Regions from separate parts of the Clostridium pasteurianum DSM 525 genome, predicted to be linked through region 1. Evidence: a T-box and tRNA genes for the amino acid it is inferred to sense, from the RefSeq annotation. Region 1 holds a T-box; the other holds one or more tRNA genes.
What was found. The T-box of region 1 lies ahead of proS (proline--tRNA ligase). A T-box ahead of a tRNA ligase gene usually reads a tRNA of that ligase, here a tRNA-Pro.
Positions count from the first base shown of each region.

Region 2: it encodes a tRNA-Pro, which carries the amino acid that the T-box ahead of proS (proline--tRNA ligase) is inferred to sense. The anticodon was not compared.

Region 1 is NZ_CP009268.1:1,479,213-1,488,858, reverse strand. Features, by position in the region: gene CLPA_RS06780 (methyl-accepting chemotaxis protein) at 1-701, opposite strand, end outside; gene CLPA_RS06775 (DUF116 domain-containing protein) at 1,080-2,258, opposite strand; gene CLPA_RS06770 (lactate utilization protein) at 2,261-2,902, opposite strand; gene proS (proline--tRNA ligase) at 3,221-4,663, opposite strand; T-box leader at 4,746-4,989, opposite strand; gene CLPA_RS06760 (TolB family protein) at 5,056-6,408, opposite strand; gene CLPA_RS06755 (sensor histidine kinase) at 6,478-6,828, opposite strand; gene CLPA_RS06750 (ExeA family protein) at 7,137-7,943, opposite strand; gene CLPA_RS06745 (Mu transposase C-terminal domain-containing protein) at 7,959-8,276, opposite strand; gene CLPA_RS06740 (transposase) at 8,370-8,699, shown strand; gene CLPA_RS06735 (IS3 family transposase) at 8,744-9,625, shown strand.
Region 2 is NZ_CP009268.1:4,020,755-4,030,400, reverse strand. Features, by position in the region: gene CLPA_RS18375 (ABC transporter permease) at 1-62, shown strand, start outside; gene CLPA_RS18370 (GntR family transcriptional regulator) at 92-469, shown strand; gene CLPA_RS18365 (Yip1 family protein) at 501-1,178, shown strand; gene CLPA_RS21795 (helix-turn-helix domain-containing protein) at 1,424-1,684, shown strand; gene CLPA_RS21790 (hypothetical protein) at 1,666-2,064, shown strand; gene CLPA_RS21785 (Mu transposase domain-containing protein) at 2,110-2,745, shown strand; gene istB (IS21-like element helper ATPase IstB) at 2,794-3,564, opposite strand; gene CLPA_RS18345 (hypothetical protein) at 3,650-3,838, opposite strand; gene istA (IS21 family transposase) at 3,922-5,475, opposite strand; gene CLPA_RS18335 (transposase) at 5,586-5,732, opposite strand; gene CLPA_RS18330 (ATP-binding protein) at 5,932-6,405, shown strand; tRNA gene CLPA_RS18325 (tRNA-Pro) at 6,450-6,525, opposite strand; gene CLPA_RS18320 (GntR family transcriptional regulator) at 7,481-7,843, shown strand; gene CLPA_RS18315 (ABC transporter ATP-binding protein) at 7,845-8,540, shown strand; gene CLPA_RS18310 (hypothetical protein) at 8,540-8,875, shown strand; gene CLPA_RS18305 (hypothetical protein) at 8,892-9,314, shown strand; gene CLPA_RS18300 (hypothetical protein) at 9,492-9,646, opposite strand, start outside.

The DNA of each region.
Region 1 (9,646 bases):
ATAAGATATTTTTTAGATATTTCCTTACTAAAATCTCCTTTTGACATATTAGTCAAATTTTCTTTCACTGCATTGATAGCTTTGACTATTGTATCGCCAAATAGATAAGAAACCCCTATGCCTATTATAAGCATGATCATTATAATACTAGTAACAAAAATCATTATTGAAATTATTTCATTATTAGCTGTAGTTTTATTAGAACCCATAAACCACATACCTATTATTTTACCCTTTGCATCAACTATTGGTTTATAATAAGTTATAGAGTCTTGTCCAACAACTTTTGCCTCTCCAATATACTCTTGACCATCATTTAAAACTTTATCAATAACTTCATCTGCTGCTCTTGTACCTGTAGCTCTCTTTCCATTACTATCTAAAACATTTGTAGAAATTCTAGTATCATTCATAAATATAGTAACATAAAAACCTGTAGTATTTTTTATGCCGTCTAATACATTAAAATTATCATTTATTAAGGTATTTCCCTTATATAGTTTGTTATCTTTTATGTACCAATCTCCTGTGTACTTCGAATCTAAATAGGAATATCCAAGTTCTGCACTTGATTTAATATCTTTAGTATAATTGTTATAAATAATAGTATTAATCTTACTATAAACAACTAAAGCTATTATTGATGAAAATAATAACAGTATTACTGAAAAAGTAATTATTATTTTCTTTTTCACACTCATAAAATCGCTCCTTCCATATTATATAATTTTATTCTTTGAAATTCTACAAGCATATGTAAAAAATCTTATGATACATACGGTCACATACAATATATGTAATTTATATGGTAATGTTTTTAATTATACTGTATTTATTTAAAATTATCAATAAAAATTATTAATTAATAATTAATAATCCGACAAAAAAATGTTTCTCAAAATACTCATTTGAGAAACTATAAACTCATATTAATATTCATTATCTTTTTTAACCTGACTAACTTGGCGTAAGTCTCCAACGCACTCTGTGAAAGTGATTCACACCAAATTAAAATTTGGGTTCTCTACTTTTTTCTTCAAGTGGGAGTTCAACGCCAAGTAAGCCATGCATTCGCAGTTCTAAAATTCAGATGAGGTAAAAGAATCCCCACCTGAATTAAGAACTTGCTTCAATTGATTTATATTGATATCTGTTACAATTCCCTTATTACTCCAATGCTTTTTGCAACCACAATAATCTAAAATTACACATTGAGGAACTAGATTAAACCTTCTTGCCTTCCATCCACCACTCATTAAATTAAGAACACAGGCAACTCCAACAATTCCTATCTCACCATAAGAAATCTTTTTTTCCTTAAATACTGAAGAACCGTGGGGGATTATCAATACTTCAAATCCATATTTTTTCCCCATCTTAGAAAGCTTATTAACTTTACAATTTTCAATACAATCTTTACAAGTATATCCATCCTCTGTATATTGTGCTTTACAATTTTTTTCGTTATTATATCTCATACATACAGGTAGAAGTAGTTTTTTTATCTTAGTTTTCAAAAAATCTGTTCTAAAAGATCTGTTCATTATTTCTGCACCTGTCATATTTAGATGATATTCTATCCTTTGTCTTCCACATAGAATAACATCTTCTTTGAATTTATGCTTAGGATATTCATCCTTAAGAAATGTTTCTACATTTACTGTGTACTTTCCAATTAAATTTTCACTTCTTATATTAAACCATAATGCATAAGAATTTATATTAAAAAAAGTCTGTTCCAATTTTTCTTCAGACAAAGCAAAGAAATATTTTTTTAAAATATCAAATCTCTGTACTTCCTCTTCAAATTCTCCTGAAGCGGATAACCACTTTAAAAACTTTTCAAAAGTCTTTAGAGATGGTTTTATGTTTGATTTGTAATTATTATTTGGAAACAAAAATACAGTAGCAAGTATTCCTCTTATGAAATCCGCTCCACCTTTAACTTTTCCTCCATGTTTCCTAAAGTCTACAAGTTTTTTCATTATATTTTTAGGTAATTCAGACAATTCAGCTGCATCATCACTATATAACTTCCAAAGAGTACCTAATGTTAAAATTTCCAGTAGGTATTCTTCATCACTTCTTAGAGTTTCCATATCTTTTAAACTAATATAATTCTTTAGATCTATTATTATGGAATCTATGATTGATCTTCCATTTAATATAACTTCCTCTGCAAATTCAGCTATATCTTTGTAATAATTATCAGAATTTATTTGGTCTGCATTAAGGGAATAAGTAACAATATCCTTCATAACTAATACCCTAATTCTTTTCCTACAATTATTACTTTTATTCTTCCTTTAGCACCTTGTCTTTTTATCAATGTATATTCATTGCAAATTCTCTCTTCGCTGCTGCAATCCATACAATATCCAACCTTTGCACAGGGAGTTTTTCTATTTAATCTCTTTGCATTAGCTGGAGCTGCATACTCTCTATTCCTCTGAATTGCTTCATCTACATCTTTAACTATTTTATTTTTACCCACAATTATAATAACTTTATCTGGTCCATAAAGCATTGCTGCTACCCTATTGCCGTTACCGTCTACATTATAAAGTTCTCCATTTTCGGTTATAGCATTACTGCTTACAATGTAAGTATCTGTTAAAAGACTCTTTTTAAATATATCTAATACTTCTTTACGAGTTAATCCTTCTGCATATCTGTCTAAAAAATTAAAGTCTCCATTTCTTAAAAAATCAATAGCCCCAATTTGAAAAAGTGTCTCTGAACCTCCAACAGCCACACTTTCACCCTTATTTATAAGGCTTTTAAGTATATCCAAAGCTTCTTTTTCATCTTTAGCATAGTACCCTTCCATATTATTTTTTTCTAATTTTTCAATAGTTCTATTAATTCTTTGTTCCATTAACCATATAGTATTTTCATCCATAATCTTTATAAGTACTACCATAATTCCAGCAGTACTTTTCCCCCTTTTCTTTTTATTTGATAAACAACATACCTATCTATCATCTATTCTTTTATATTTTAACATATAATTATTTATGTGATTAGGTAAAAATATAAATTTAACCTGACTAACTTGGCGTAAGTCTCCCCCTTTTTCAAGTAGGAGTTCAACGCCAAGTAAGCCATGCATTTGCAGTTCTAAGGGTAAAAGAATCCCCACCTGAATTAAGAACTTGCTTCAATTTTTCTATATACTAAATTAAGTGAGATTTAAAAATCTCACTTAATAAAATACTAATTAATATGCTCTTCCCCAATACACCATGTGTTTTGCCTTTTTACCACAGCATACACAAGTATCTGAAAGTTCTTCCTGCTCAAAAGGAATACACCTTGAAGTAGCTCCTGTATCTTCCTTTATCTTATCTTCGCAGTCTTTATCACCACACCACATAGCTTTAACAAAACCAGTTTTATTTTCAACTATATCATTGAACTCTTCCATAGTAGTTGCTATGTTGGTTTTTTCTTCCCTTGCCTTTGTAGCTGCTTCCAGCATTGATTTGTGTATATCTTCTAAAAGTTCTGGTATCTTTGTTTCAAGTTCATCCATTGGTACAAATATTTTTTCTCTAGTATCACGTCTTACTAGTACCACCTGATTTTTCTCCATATCCTTAGGTCCAACTTCCAGTCTTACTGGAATACCCTTCATTTCATATTCACTGAATTTCCATCCTGGTGTCTTATCACTTATATCCATTTTAACTCTGGCTACCTTAGCTATTCTATCCTTTAATTCAGTTGCCTTCTCAATAACACCTTCCTTATGCTGTGCTATTGGCACTATTACAACTTGAGTTGGTGCTATTCTTGGAGGCATTTTTAACCCTTCATCATCCCCATGTACCATGATAATTGCTCCAATTATACGTGTAGTCATACCCCAGGAGGTCTGATTTACATACTCAAGCTTTTCATTCTTATCTGCGAACTGTATTCCAAAGGCCTTTGCAAAATTTTGACCAAAGAAATGGGAAGTTCCTGACTGAAGTGCCTTACCATCATGCATCAAGGATTCAATAGTATAGGTAGCTTCTGCTCCTGCAAACTTTTCCTTTTCAGTTTTTCTTCCCTTAACTACTGGTATAGCAAGCATATTTTCACAGAAATCCGCATAGATATTAAGCATTTGTATGGTTTCTGCCTCTGCCTCTTCCTTTGTAGCATGTATGGTATGGCCCTCCTGCCATAAAAATTCTGTAGTCCTTAGGAAAGGTCTCGTAGTCTTTTCCCATCTTACTACAGAACACCACTGATTATATAACTTTGGCAGATCTTTATAGGATTGAACTATCTTAGCATAGTGCTCACAGAACAATGTTTCTGAAGTTGGACGAACACATAATTTTTCTGTAAGCTCATCATTTCCACCCTTTGTAACCCAAGCTACTTCTGGTGCAAATCCCTCTACATGGTCTTTTTCCTTTTGAAGAAGACTTTCTGGAATAAGAAGTGGCATATATACATTTTCATGGCCTTTTTCTTTAAACTTTCCATCTAAATATTTCTGTATATTTTCCCAAATGGCATAAGCATAAGGCCTGAGGATAACACATCCCTTAACACTGGAATAGTCTACAAGTTCTGCTTTTTTAACGATATCTGTATACCACTGTGCAAAATCCTCATCCATAGAAGTGATTTGCTCAACTCTTTTATTATTGTTTTTCTTTGACATAAAGTTTTCTCCTCCTAATTATAAATTATTATGTAATATTTCTAATAAAATTATCAATAAAAATAAAAAAGTCCCAAATCCCCAAAGGGACCGAGACTATATCGGCGGTACCACCCTAATTAATAAATTAATTAACACTACTCACTCTTATCTTTAACGGAATTTAACCGCTACAGCCTACTTTAAGGAATGTTGAAATTCATATACCTTATTTCAGTGCAGAACTCAGAGGCAGGTTCAAAGGGGCTCCTTAAGGAATTTTTCAGCTAGCATTCCCTCTCTTTTAAAGAACTTATATTTCTACTATTCCTCTTCTTTGTATTTAATCATAGTATTGAACTACCTCAAATAATAGAATATAAAATTTACTTTGTCAATAGTGATAATAAAGTTTATTTAAAGGTTACTATATTTACTTCATTTTTATCCATGAAAGTAAATTCATTTTTAGTGGTTTGATTTTTTCCAGTGAAATATAATATACTTTTACTATCTGGACTCCATTGTACTTCATTATATATGTTTCCTAAAGTATTTATATTTTCAGCTAGTAATTTTCTATCTGTAAGATTATTTCCATTGATTTTGGCAGCATATAGATTCCATTGATCCTTATTATTTTTAATTACTATATTCTTATATATAATCTTAGATTTATCTGGTGATATCCAAAATGGTAACGCATATTTACTTTCTTTTGAGTTAACATGATTTATTAAATTATAAAATTTTCTTGTATCTACATCATAAACATACAGACCCTCGCTATTATTTAATATGCCATCAAATATTATTTTTTTACCATTATCTAAAATACCATAAATATCAAAAGATAGTCCATTCATAATCAAATTACCTTTTCTAATTGTTCCTATAAGAGGTAATTCAATGGAATTACCTGCACTAATATTAACATATGGGAAAAGCAACACTTCATCTATTTTCTCAGTTTCACTATTTACTTTGAATATACCCTGCCTTCTATTATTTAAATCATTATCTTTATACTGCTCTCCTATAAAATATATATCCTTTCCATCTCTACTATAAAAGTTTTGTAACGAACCCATATTAACATATTTTTTATCTATCTTTATTTCTTTATTTTTATTGTTTTTAATATCATATAAATTTATATTACTATTTTGTTGTCTAATTAAATAATTTCCATCTTCGGACCAATTGCTACTCCATGAAGTTTTCCAATCTTCTTTAAAATTATCATATTCTATATTCTTATTGGCATTTATATCATATAAGTTGTATTTATTATCTTTAGCATATCTTAATTTATTAATATTAGATACTACAGCTTCTGTTACATTTTTAGTTTCTATGTTTAAAGGGTATTTTTCAAAGGTTGTTAGATTAAGTTTGTAAACACTTCCTTGAAAGTCATCCATAGCTTCATTACTTTCCTTATCTGTCATTTTACTTAAAGCTTTAGTATATTTCTTATAAAACTTATCTCTATCCATACCAATTCCCACAATAGCTTCATTAGAATTTATAAAACCAAAGTTTTCAGAAAAACCTTGTACATTGCCATAAGTTTTCTTACTAACTATTTCTAAAGGTTTATCATCTGTCAAAGATAACGCTGAGCTATCATTCCATACCACCTCAGGTTTTTGAGAGATACTTTGTCCATGTGCAGTAATAAGTTTGTCTAGTCCTAGGCATCCTACTATAATAAATACTGGAATACCTATAATTATTAATATATTTTTAGCCTTTCGCTTCATTGTTAATCCTCCATTCATTACGTTATAATCAAAATTCATTAGTTAAAGAATAACCAATAATTATATCCATCACTTAACTAAGTTATTGCCAACTTGTAAAAACAGAGGAATTTTTATCTTAACTTTTGTTCCCTTATTAATTTCACTTTCTATATTTATATTGCCATCATATTTATCCACTATAGCTTTAACTATGGCTAATCCAAGACCACTGTTTCCACGCTCTCTACAAATCTTTTTATTCACTCTATAGAAAGGATTAAATATTTTGGATAGACTTTCTTTTGAAATTCCTATACCACTATCTTCTACCGTAATAACACAATTTCCCTTATCTCTATATAACTTAACCTTTATAATAGATTTTACATTAGCATATTTTATGGAGTTATCTATTATATTTATGAGCATTCTTGATATTTCATCTTTATTTGCAAATACATTAATATCCTCAACAATACATCTTTCAAAGGTAATTTCATACTTTTTAGCTTTAACTGTTACGTGTCAAATTATTTAATCCTTAAAAAGTCAAATTATTTCAGCCTAAAATTAGTAATAATGTGGTAAAAAATCAGTTTAAATAATCTTACTAATGGCAAATTAAGTCTCAAAAATCAAATTAAATAACCCTTTCTCCACAATATCCACAATGTATAAAATTCTAAAATTGGTCAATAAATATAGGCATAGAAAAACACTGCTCAGAATAAGCAGTGTAAAAAATTTTAAATTGTAAGATCAATTTCACTCTGAGATTTATAAACTGTATCTGAATTAATAGAAGTAAGTCTTTCATTAGCACCAGAGATAAGGCACATTCTCGTTAGAGAATTTAGTGGTCTTATAGCTCCATTAGTGCTTGAATAAATGAGTTCAAAAGCATCATCAGTAAAAATTGGTTCTGAACAGCCTGCGGCTTTTAGCATAGAAGTTATGTAGGGCTTACATTCATCATGCGTTAGCCCTTTTAAGCAATAATTCATTATGATTCGTTGACGTAGTGCTTCATGGACCTGCCTGCTGAGTTGAAGTAAAAAATTAGGTTGACCTGAAAGAATTAACATAGCATAATTCTTTGAGTCCATATGAAAATTAAATATTATTCTTAAATCATCAAGAATGGAATTGCTTAAAAATTGACATTCATCAATTATAATAACTGGAATTACATTTTTACTGTGGCTATAAGTGTATATAGACTCTTGTATTTGCTTAAACATAGTTACTTTTTTCTGAGCATGAATTATTCCAAGACCATCGCATAATGCTCTATAGAAGTCCATAACAGTTAAAGTGGAAATAGGAATGTATACGCACTTATATAAATTTGGATTTAGTGAATCTACAAAATTGCGGAGCAAGAAAGACTTACCAACTCCAGGCTCTCCAGTAATAACGCCAATCCCTAAAACAGATTTTAAAAATTCTAATCTATTCATTGCTTTAGAGAAATCCTCAGATTTAAAACTGTATTTTAAGTCAAGATTTTTATCAAAAGGATCAAAAGTTAAGCCATAAAAAGCTTTATACATAATATCAACCTCCGGTTAGTTAGCTTCAAAGGCAGAAAAATCAACAGAATTAGTATTGTTAGTTCTTCTGATTTTTGAATTATCAATTTTTTTAACAGGGAAAATAGTATCTTCAAGTTTACCATCCTGTGAAAAAATATAAGCTTTATCAATAGATGATGGATCATAGCGTATATTTATTTTGTCACCAACATATTTTAGTGGTACTTCAAATATTTTTGTACCTATAGATACTGTGGAGTCATTTTTTACAGTACGGAGTACTTTATATAAAAATAAATAGTCTAGTTCAGTTTTAGAATCAATAAATCTTATATTTTCAACATTAGACATGTACTTATCAATTGGTTTCTCTTAAGCCCCGAAATAATCTTGGACAATTGCCTATACATTTAATATAATGTAGAAAGTGATTGGAGGAAAGTTATGAAAGGCAAAAGTTATACAAAAGAATTAAAAGAAGAAATATTGAGAGAAGTAAAGGATGTAGGAAATGTTTCTTTAGTATCAAGAAGACATGGTATATCAAAATCAACCATATTTACTTGGATAAAGAAATCTGAGAATAAGGATGAGATTAAGGTTAAGCCAGGAAGAAAGGCTTTAGTTGAGGGACAAAAAGAGTTTGAAAGTGAAATTACAGAAGTAACAAAAGAGAATGATCATCTTAAAAAGATTTTAGGTGAAAAAGATTTAGAAATAGCTATCCTTAAAGATTTAATAAAAAAAGCAAACCCTCAATTAAAGATAAAGTAGCAATAGCTAAAAAATATATACATCAAGGATATAACGCAGTTTTTGTGCTTAAAACAGTTAGGCTTCTTAGATCAACATATTACTATAATTTAAGTGTTGAAGGCAAACAAAAATCAAAACCTAAAGGCGGTAAGCCTAGAGGATACAGCCTAAATAAAAAGAATCAAAAGGTATGTGATGACCTTATTAAAGAGTTTATTATTGAGTCAATTGATGGTGATGCCATTAATTATGGTTATAGAAAAATAACTTATCATCTGCGAAAATATTATAATCTTATAATTAATCCTAAGAAGGTTTACAGGCTTTGCAAGGAGCTTGGCATACTTAAAGATCAAAGAGTTATCAAACCTAAAGTGAAAAAAACTATTGCAGCTAACAGAATTATAACAGGTTCCAATCAGCTTTGGGAAATGGATATAAAGTATGGTTATATTCATGGTCAAGATAAATTCTTCTACTTGTTAAACCTAATTGATATTTTTGATAGAAGTATTATTGATTATCACATGGGATTTCACTGTGAAGCTAAAGATGCGTCAGCATTATTAAGAAAATGTTTAATAAGAAGAAATCTATTTGAGGAAGGAGTTAACAAGCCTGTAATAAGAACAGATAACGGACCACAGTTTGTAAGTTATAAATTTAGTGAATGCTGTGAGGAAATCAAGGTAGAACACGAGAGAATACCAGTAAAAACACCAAATAAAAATGCTCATATAGAATCATTTCACCGAATACTTGAGGATGAATGTTTTAAAAATAATGAATTTGAAACTTATGCACAAGCCTATGAGGCAGTAAACGATTTTATGGTTCGATATAATGACAGAAGAATACATTCAAGCTTAGGTTTTATGTCACCAAATGAATTTTATACCCTTCATTTTAGAGAAAATCTAACTGGTATTGAAATAAGGGTCTAATTCTAAGAAAATCAAAGAATT
Region 2 (9,646 bases), 1.8 Mb from region 1:
TTGGAATTATTCCAGCGTATAAAGCAGCAAACTTAAATCCAATTAAAGCTATATATAAATAAAATATTAGGAGAAAAAGGTGTTGTCGTTTATGATTTTTGATAAAAGTATACCAATTTATATTCAAATTAGTGAATACATAAAATCAAATATAATAAATGGGAAACTTAAATCAGGCGAAAAGCTTCCGTCTATACGAAAATTGGCCAATGAATTAAGAGTCAATATAAATACTGTTTCTAGAGCTTATTATGAACTTAAATTAGATGAAATTATTTATGTAGAAAGAAAAGGATTAGGATATTTTGTAACATCAAATAATTATATAATAAATAAATTAAAACTTGATAGTTTGGAGAAAATTACTGAAATTTTTATTAATAATATTATAAATTTAAGATTTTCAAATGATGAAATAATTTATATGGTAAAACAAAGAATGATTAATAACAATAGTACTATACATTAAATATATGATAATTTTAAGGAGGTTATTTTCTATGGAAGATACAAATAATATTGAAAATATAACGTTTACTGAAAAATTAAAGAATTTTTTTATCCATCCAATCCAAATTTTTGCTCAATATAATAAAAAACGATTTTATGCACTTAAACTCTTAATAATACTTATAATAACTGCTATGTATGGGGCAGTACAGAGCATTATGGCTAAACCGTATTTACAAAAATACTATGATGATTTAACTAAAAATATGAGTTCTGATCAAGCTAGTATAGTAAAGAGTACCACTAGTGTTATCTCTTCTATACCAGTAATAATAATAACAACTATAATAATTGCTCTAATAACAATATTTATAGCTTCTTTTGTATATATGTTATTCATAAAAGCAGCAAAAGGCAAAATTAAATATGGACAGGTAGTATCAATTTATACTACTGCTTATATGGCTACAGTTATAGGTTTAATAATAAAAATTTTATATATGCTTATAAGTAAAAAACCGATGAATATTTCAGCACAAACTAATCCTAATTATATTAATACAATATTAAAATCATATGATATATTCACTATATGGCAATGGGTATTAATGGCTATAGGAATTTCTACAGTAGCAAAGATATCTAAAAAGAAAAGTGCAATAATAGTAATTATTTTAGCTTTGATATTAATATGTATAGTAGTAGTTCCTTTAATGTTAAAAAAATAATAAGAGATTATTATAAAATTATTAAAATTGAAGATTATGAGTTCCACACAATGGTAATTGTGTGGAATTTGACAAAATAGTGAATAATATGCTCTGTTAGAGCACTTGATATGTTGAAAGTGAGCCACCTTCACGGAATAATTTGAGCCACCTTAACGCTGGGTGATTCACCTACATATTTTTTGTCAATAATGAGTTTATAAGCTATTTTTAGTGTAAATAAATTCAAAGGAGGTCATATTATTATGACCAGATATAGAGAAATACTACGATTGTATAATCAAGGTATTAGTCAGCGTAGTATTGCATTAAGTTGCGAGTGTTCTCGCAACACCGTATCAAGGACTTTAAAACGTGCTGAAGCTTGTGGAATTGGATGGCCATTACCTCAAGATATGTCAGATGATGAGTTGATTAAAAACTTTTTCCACAACGAATTCTCTCTTCTTCAAGAAGACTTCCAGACTGTGAGTATATCCACAAGGAAATGGCTAAAAGTGGTGTAACCCTTAGCTTACTCTGGAATGAGTATTGCGAAGCATACAGGTTGAGCAATGAAGTCCCTTTTATGTATACTCAATTTTGCAAATATTATCGCGATTATGCCAATGTAACAAAAGCTACAATGCATATCAACCGCAAACCTGGTGAGCAATTAGAAGTTGATTGGGCAGGCCAAACATCACCTATTGTTGATAGAAATACTAGTGATATTATCAATGCCTACATTTTTGTTGCCGTGTTATCATCTAGTCAATATGCTTACGTTGAGGCTTTTACATCCCCAAATCAGGAATGTTGGATTACTGCCCACATTAATGCCTATAAGTTTTTTGGTGGAGTTACAAGAATTCTTATTCCGGATAATTTGAAAACAGGTGTGTAAAGAACATCTTGGTATACTCCTGTTATAAATAAAACTTATCATGAAATGGCTGAGCATTATGGAACAGCAGTAATTCTAGCTCGTGTTAGAAAACCCAAAGATAAGCCTAATGCCGAAGGCACTGTAGGTGTTATCTCCACTTGGATTATTGTAGCACTTCGTCATCAAAAATTCTTTTCACTTAGAGAATTGAATGAAGCTATAAGCTCAAAATTATATGAATTCAATAATAAGCCATTCCAAAAGAAGCCTGGAAGCAGGCTAAGTACTTTTCTTGAAGAAGAAAAATTAGCACTTATTCCGTTACCAAAAACTCAATATGAATTATCTACATGGAAAATTGCCACAGTTCAATTTAATTACCATATAAATGTGGAGAAAATGAACTATAGTGTTCCTTATGAATATATTAAACATAAAGTAGATGCACGAATTACACGTAATATAATTGAAGTTTTTTATAACAATCATCGTATTTGTTCCCACCCCAAATTACACGGCCGAGAAGGCCAATATAGTACTGTTGAAGAACACATACCTGAAGACCATAAAAAATATATTACTTGGAATGCAGAAAGATTTATTTCATGGGCAAAGAGTATTGGTCCTAATACTACTATAGTTATAAAGGCCATTCTTTCCATGCATAAGATAGAACAGCAAGGTGTATTTTATACATAATTTTCAGTCCAAAATATAATTAAAATCCTTTCCACCAAAAGATGGAAATTAGTTTTCAAGAGTGTCTAACCAAGCCTTAGTTTCTTTCATTCTATAAGAATTTCCATTCATGTTAACAACGTAAGATTTGTGAGTCAACCTATCGGTCATTGCAGCAGTCATCACAGGATCGCCAAATATTTCACCCCACCTGTCAAAAGAAAGATTAGTTGTAATTATTGTGGATTTTTGGCCTGCTCTTAAAGAGATATTAGTAAACAGGAGCTCCGCCCCCTCTTTGTCAGAAGATATATATCCAAATTCATCTAATATAACTAAATCATATTTAGAAAGTTTATTTTGATATCCTCTTAAACTTTTAGTAGATTTTAATTCTTTTAATTGTGTAATAAAAAGAGGTACAGTTGTAAATAATACTTTATATCCTTCTAAACATGCCTTTATTCCTAATGCGATAGCAATGTGTGTTTTCCCTGTTCCACAGTTTCCAGAAAGAATTACGTTCTGCCCGTCCTTTATGAATTTTAAGCCGCTAAGGTGCTTTAACTTCAATTGAGCGTCAGCTGGTAAATCTTCAATTGATAAATCTTCTAAATATTTTTTATAGGGGAAACTGGCTGTTCTAATTCTGCTTTGAGTCAAATTATACTTTCTTATATCACATTCCTTTTGAAGAAGTCCATATAGGAATTCCTCATAACTAAGGTTATTAGTGTTAGCATCTTCAATTGACTGTTCAATATCACTTTTTATAACTCCCAGCTTCATTATTTTAGCATATGTTTTTATATCACTAATAAATGAATTCTTAGCATCCATAAAGTCACTCCCTTGAATGTTTTTTTGAAACACAATATATATGGTTAAAAAAGATATTTTCAAGTAGTAGATTAAAATTAAGTACTTACTTAGCTCTAAGTATTTTCCTTATCTGTTCATAAATATCTTGTTCTGTATATTCATAAACATATCCTTCTTCGTCTGCTTCTGGCTCTTTGCCAAACTTCTCAAGAATAAAAATTTCCATATCTTTCGATATATTTAAAAATGAATGTTCTCTTAAGTCATTTATATATTTTTTAGTAACAATCATGCTTTTCTCCTTATACATATATAATCTTGTAAACTCAATCCTAACGGATTTTTTTAAGATACCCAAAACAAAATAAACATCTTTTACTGCTTTAGAAGACTGTTAAATTCATTTAAAATATTAAGTGAATTATTCATAATTTCATCATCATGATCTTCCAGATATATAATTTTAGGATCATCCTTTCTAGAACAGATAAATTCAATTTTATCAATACTTATATTAGTTGGGCATACTTCCTGTAGATTTTTGATGGCATTATTAATAGTTACAAGACCATAGTTACCAACTAATTCAATAAGTTTCACAAAATCTCGGTCATTACTGTTAAAATATTTAGAGTAAATTTCTTTTAGCACATTATCCATTTGATTAAAGGCTGTGCTATTAATAAGTGCTTTTGGCTTTCTAAAAAGCGTTTTAGAATAATGCATAATATCTATATGCCACAAGTTCATACCATAAACTTTATCATGTGTAGCTATTTCTTTTTCATTATAAAAAACTAAAATTTTAGTGGTATATATCTTACATCGTACCATTGTGCCTACATAATCATCTGGTACAGAGTAATAACAGGAATCTACCATAATCGTTGAATATTTATTTACTCTTAGATCTGAAATAGAAGCTGTTTCATATAGAGGCATATCCGGTAATAAGTACTCTCGTTCATCATCTAATAGTTGAAACGGTGACTTATTTGAATTAGATAAGGTTCTTGAATTTAATTTATTTAGCACTTCATCAAGATAAGCGTTAGCTTCATTTAATGATATAAATGTATGCTCTCTTGAAAATGCTTTCCTTCGTATAAATTCTACACTTCTCTCTACATGCCCTTTTTCATTACCACTGTAAGCATTGCAAAATCTAAATCTGAATTTATAATATAGCGACAGCTTTAGAAGAGCATCTGTTGGTTCTTTTTCTGTATGCCCTACAAACTTACCTACGGCAACTCTAGTATTATCATAAACAACTGTTCTGTGGTTACCTTTAATATGTTTAAAGAATGAAGCATGGGCTTCTAAAAAGCATCCTGTATTCTGTTTTGGAAATAATCTAGCCCATCTATAATTGCTGTAAGCTGCCGTAAATACTGCCAATTGAAATTCCTTTATAGTGCCATCATTCATTTGTAATTTCACTACTCCAAAATCAAATTCTACTATATCTCCTGGAGAGTATTCCTGACGTATATACGCTTCGCGTTTTTTCCTTTCTATGCTGTTTACAGCATTTACCACAGATGGATAGCTGATATTATAGCCTTCTTCAAGCAAAACCTCATACATATCAATTTTTTTCTTCTGCTGTTTAGATAATCCACTTAATCGTTTCTGTTCATTCTCTCTTAAAAATTGTTTAAGCCTTTCTATAACCTCATCGGTTAAAGCCTTTTTAACTCTTGGAGATGAAATATATTTAGGTTTAGATGTTATATCATTAATAATATTAATTTTGTCTATTTCACCTAAGTCATCATTTACTTCAATAAGCTTATTTTCGTAGTCTCTAACATATTTTCTTATGGTCTCTCTACATATTCCTGTTTCTTTACTTATTTGTCTTTGAGATTTACCTTCTCTAATATGTTTTAATATAATATCCTGTTTTTGATTCAAATCTATCACCCTCTGCACTTCCTCTTATACAAAATATTATTACCTAAATATTGTTTGTATAAAAGGTTTGGAAAATACTAGTGGACAGATTTTTAATTATTATTTGGCACAGTTATAGTTTATACAATACATCCTTTTAATATTTTTATATTTCTTGCGTCACATCTCTGCTTTATTAATTCTATTAATCTTATTTTCATACTTTTATTTAACATCTCATATCTATATTTTGTTACCCATACTATATGATATTCTATTTTATGCACTGTATGGCTTCCTTTGTTATAATATACCAACTATACCACCCTATTTTATTATACCAAAGTATTGTTATTTATCTATATCCTACGGATTTGCTAAAGCTGCCCAACTAAAGTCGGGGGTTTTAGACCTCATACATGGAAATAAAGAATCTGAGGATTTTGGATTTACTAGAGATGCAGATTACTATGGGAGGAATTCACAATGATAAATGAATCTACTGTTTCAAAGCTTAATGAATTAAGACTTACTGCTATGGCAGAATCCTATCGCAATCAGTTACTTGATTCCTCCTTCAAAGACCTATCCTTTGAAGAACGTTTTGGGCTTATAATCGATACAGAATGGTCTAGAAGGAAGAATAATAAGCTAAACAAACTTATTCGAAAATCTGAATTTAGCTTTAATGATGCATGTATCGAAAATATAGAATATCATGCAGATAGGAAACTTGACAAAGCATTGATTACAAAGCTATCTACCTGTAATTATATCCAAGAGAAACATAATATAGTCATCTTAGGTGCTTCTGGTGCTGGCAAAACATATATAAGCTGCGCTTTTGGAATTGCTGCTTGTAGAAACTTCTATACGACAAAATACATTCGTCTCCCAGAACTCTTAAACGAGTTAGCGATAGCTAGCACACATTATTTTTATAAATATAATATGAAATAAAAAAAGTAGTCCATTCATTTGAAATAGACTACTTTAAAATACTTTGGTCGGGGTGACAGGGATTGAACCTGCGACCTCATGGTCCCAAACCACGCGCGCTCCCATCTGCGCCACACCCCGGCAACATGTATTATTATATACAAAGACTAATAAAAAAGCAAGAAAAATTTAATGCAAATTTTAAATTAGTAATAGTGGAGAAAGATGAAACAAACTATGAAGTTAGTTCATTGGTTAAATGGTGATTTTTACTCACTATCAAGTGAAAGCTTTTCACCAGGCTACGCGGTGAAAAAGTTAAAGATTCCACTTCGTGAAAGGTGAAAGCTTCAACGACGCTGCGCTTGTTGAAAGTGATAGATTTGACTAAAGTCAAAGGTAAAGGATATTTTTCTTCCGTTACACTATAGAAAAATTTAGAATTAAGAGATGCAAACTTTATATGGGAATTTGGTTCATTAAAGATTTTTGGGCGGTTAGCCCGGTAGATTAGCAATAATATTACATTAATATAATGACTTTTATTGATTTTCAGTAGTAACATTTAGATAGTTGTTTCTATCCGATGACTAACATCCGTAATACTCCCAAGCTTCTATAAAGTGTGAGATAACAGTTTCAGCTTACTCATTAATTAATTTAAACTTAGAGATAGAACAAGATCAAGTTATATTAGATTTATTAATAACATGGCCCTGCTGGCAGGTCAACGGAATTAATGAATTGTGTAGTTATATTTTGAAAAATTTTATCACTGAAGTTAGTTATCCTAACCACCTAACCGGTTCGAAAACATATATTCCCATTTAAAGATGTTAATTTATTAGTTCTAAAGCTTTTTTCGTAGCATAGCGGAGAAAAAGCCTCCTTTACTATTCACTACGTGAATGCTTTCGCTTTTAACCGAGGCGAAGCCAAGTAAAAAGCTTTCACTTGTTAATGAGCAAAATATCCATTTAGCAGTTTGATGCCATTATTTCGTCATTTTCTCCTATTTCCAATAAAATAAGTATTTACAAATGATTATATTGAGTGTATTATGTAAGTATAACAGTAATTAACTGGAGGTGGTAAAATGAAATTTGATGAGAATATTCCAATATATATACAGATAATGAACTATATAAAAGAGAGAATTATTACCGAAGAATTAAAAAAAGGAGAAAAACTTCCATCTGTTAGAGAGTTGGCTGAACAAATGAAAGTAAATCCTAATACAGTTCAAAGAGCTTATCAAGAACTTGAAAGAGAGAATGTAGCACATAGTCAAAGAGGACTTGGAAGATATATTACAGAAGATGAGGAAAAAATAAAAATGCTAAAAAGTGAAATGGCTAGTGAGTTTATAGATACTTTTATCAAGAGTATGTCAAAGCTTGGTTATACTCCTGAAGAAATAATTGATATTTTAAGTAAAAAATTAGAAGGGAAGTGCTAAAATGGAACCTATACTTAAAGCATCAGATCTTACGAAATCTTATTTTAGAAAAAGAGGTCTAAATAATTTTAATTTAGAAATACCTCTTGGAAGAATAGTAGGTCTTTTGGGGCCCAACGGCAGTGGAAAGACTACCTTTATAAAAATTGCAGCAGGAATTTTAAGGCATACTTCCGGGGAAATAAAAATTGATGGACAAAATCCGGGAGTATATACAAAATCAGTAGTTGCATATTTACCTGATGTTAATTTTCTATATAAATGGATGAAAATTAAACACGCAGTAAAATTTTATAAGGATATGTTTAAGGATTTTGATGAGAATAAATGTAAAGAACTTTTAATATTCATGGACTTAGATGAAAATGATAAAGTAACAACACTTTCTAAGGGTATGCTGGAAAAATTAAATCTTTCTCTTACTCTTGCTAGAAAAGCAAAATTATATATTTTGGATGAACCTTTAGGCGGAGTGGATCCTACGGCAAGAGAAAAGATACTTAATGCAATACTTGACAACTGCAGAGAAGATTCCTCTATGATTGTAACAACTCATCTTGTAAATGATATTGAGAGATTATTTGATGATGTCGCTTTCATTTCAGAAGGTAAAATTGTATTACAGGGAAACGCGGAGGAACTTAGAATTGAAAAGGGTAAATCTATAGATGAACTATACAGGGAGGTATTTAAATAATGTTAAAACTTATAAAATATGAACTTGTAGGAAAATATAAATCCTTTGGGATATTGATTTTACTTATAATACTTCTTAATCTAGGGCTTATCAGCAGAATGAACAACTGGGAACCAGAACTTCTTGTAATGCTCTCAATTTTTATAGGAGTGGCCATTGGAGTTACTTTATTAGTATGGTGTATAAATTTATTTGGACAGGACTTATATGATGATAAAGGATATTTAACTTATACTTTACCGCAGAGGGGATATTCTATACTAGGTTCCAAGCTTATAATTTCTTCGATTTTCTATGTTATAGCTATGTGTATAGCTGGAGCATTTTCTTTATGATATACCAAACTTACAAATGTCATTGGATATGGTGGGAATTAAAATTAAATGGTTAAATATAGCGATTTTATTTTTAACAAGCTTTATTGCTTTATTAATGACAATTTATTTCTCTATATCTGTCACTAGACTTGCAATAGCTAAAAAGAGAATGGGAAAGTTTGCTGCATTTATAATTTTTGCTATAATAACTACACTACAAGGACTTATAAGTTATAAAATTATAGACAAAGTATTTCATCAGACTTTTTATGTAAAGATATTTGGTTTTTTACAGGGGACAAATGCTATTAACAGCAGTAATATGGATAGTGACCTTGCTTCATTAATAATAAATGGTGTACCTCTTAATACAGTAGATGTTATATTTCAAGTCATTATATTTATAGTATTTTTTATATTAACTTCTTATATTATTGAGAAAAAGATAGATTTATAAAATATAGAAATCTCTATATTTTATAAATTCCGGTTACTTTAGAATTCATTTTAATAATTTATTGATCTAAATTTATTTTTTAATATTGAGATGAGTAAAAGCTGTGTCCTAATATATTGTGGCACAGCTTTTATTATTCAGTTCTCTATCATATAAAGTGGAGAATAAAAGTACTATCTAAATTTTATGTTTATTATCACCAGCACCTCTTGTAGGTACAACAGAAATAATGAATCCTATAAGTACAGAAACTATGGCTGGAGCAATAATGTTAATATATGCTATATATCTGGTTCTATAGACAATTAGGGCAGTTATGCCAGTAATTAAAA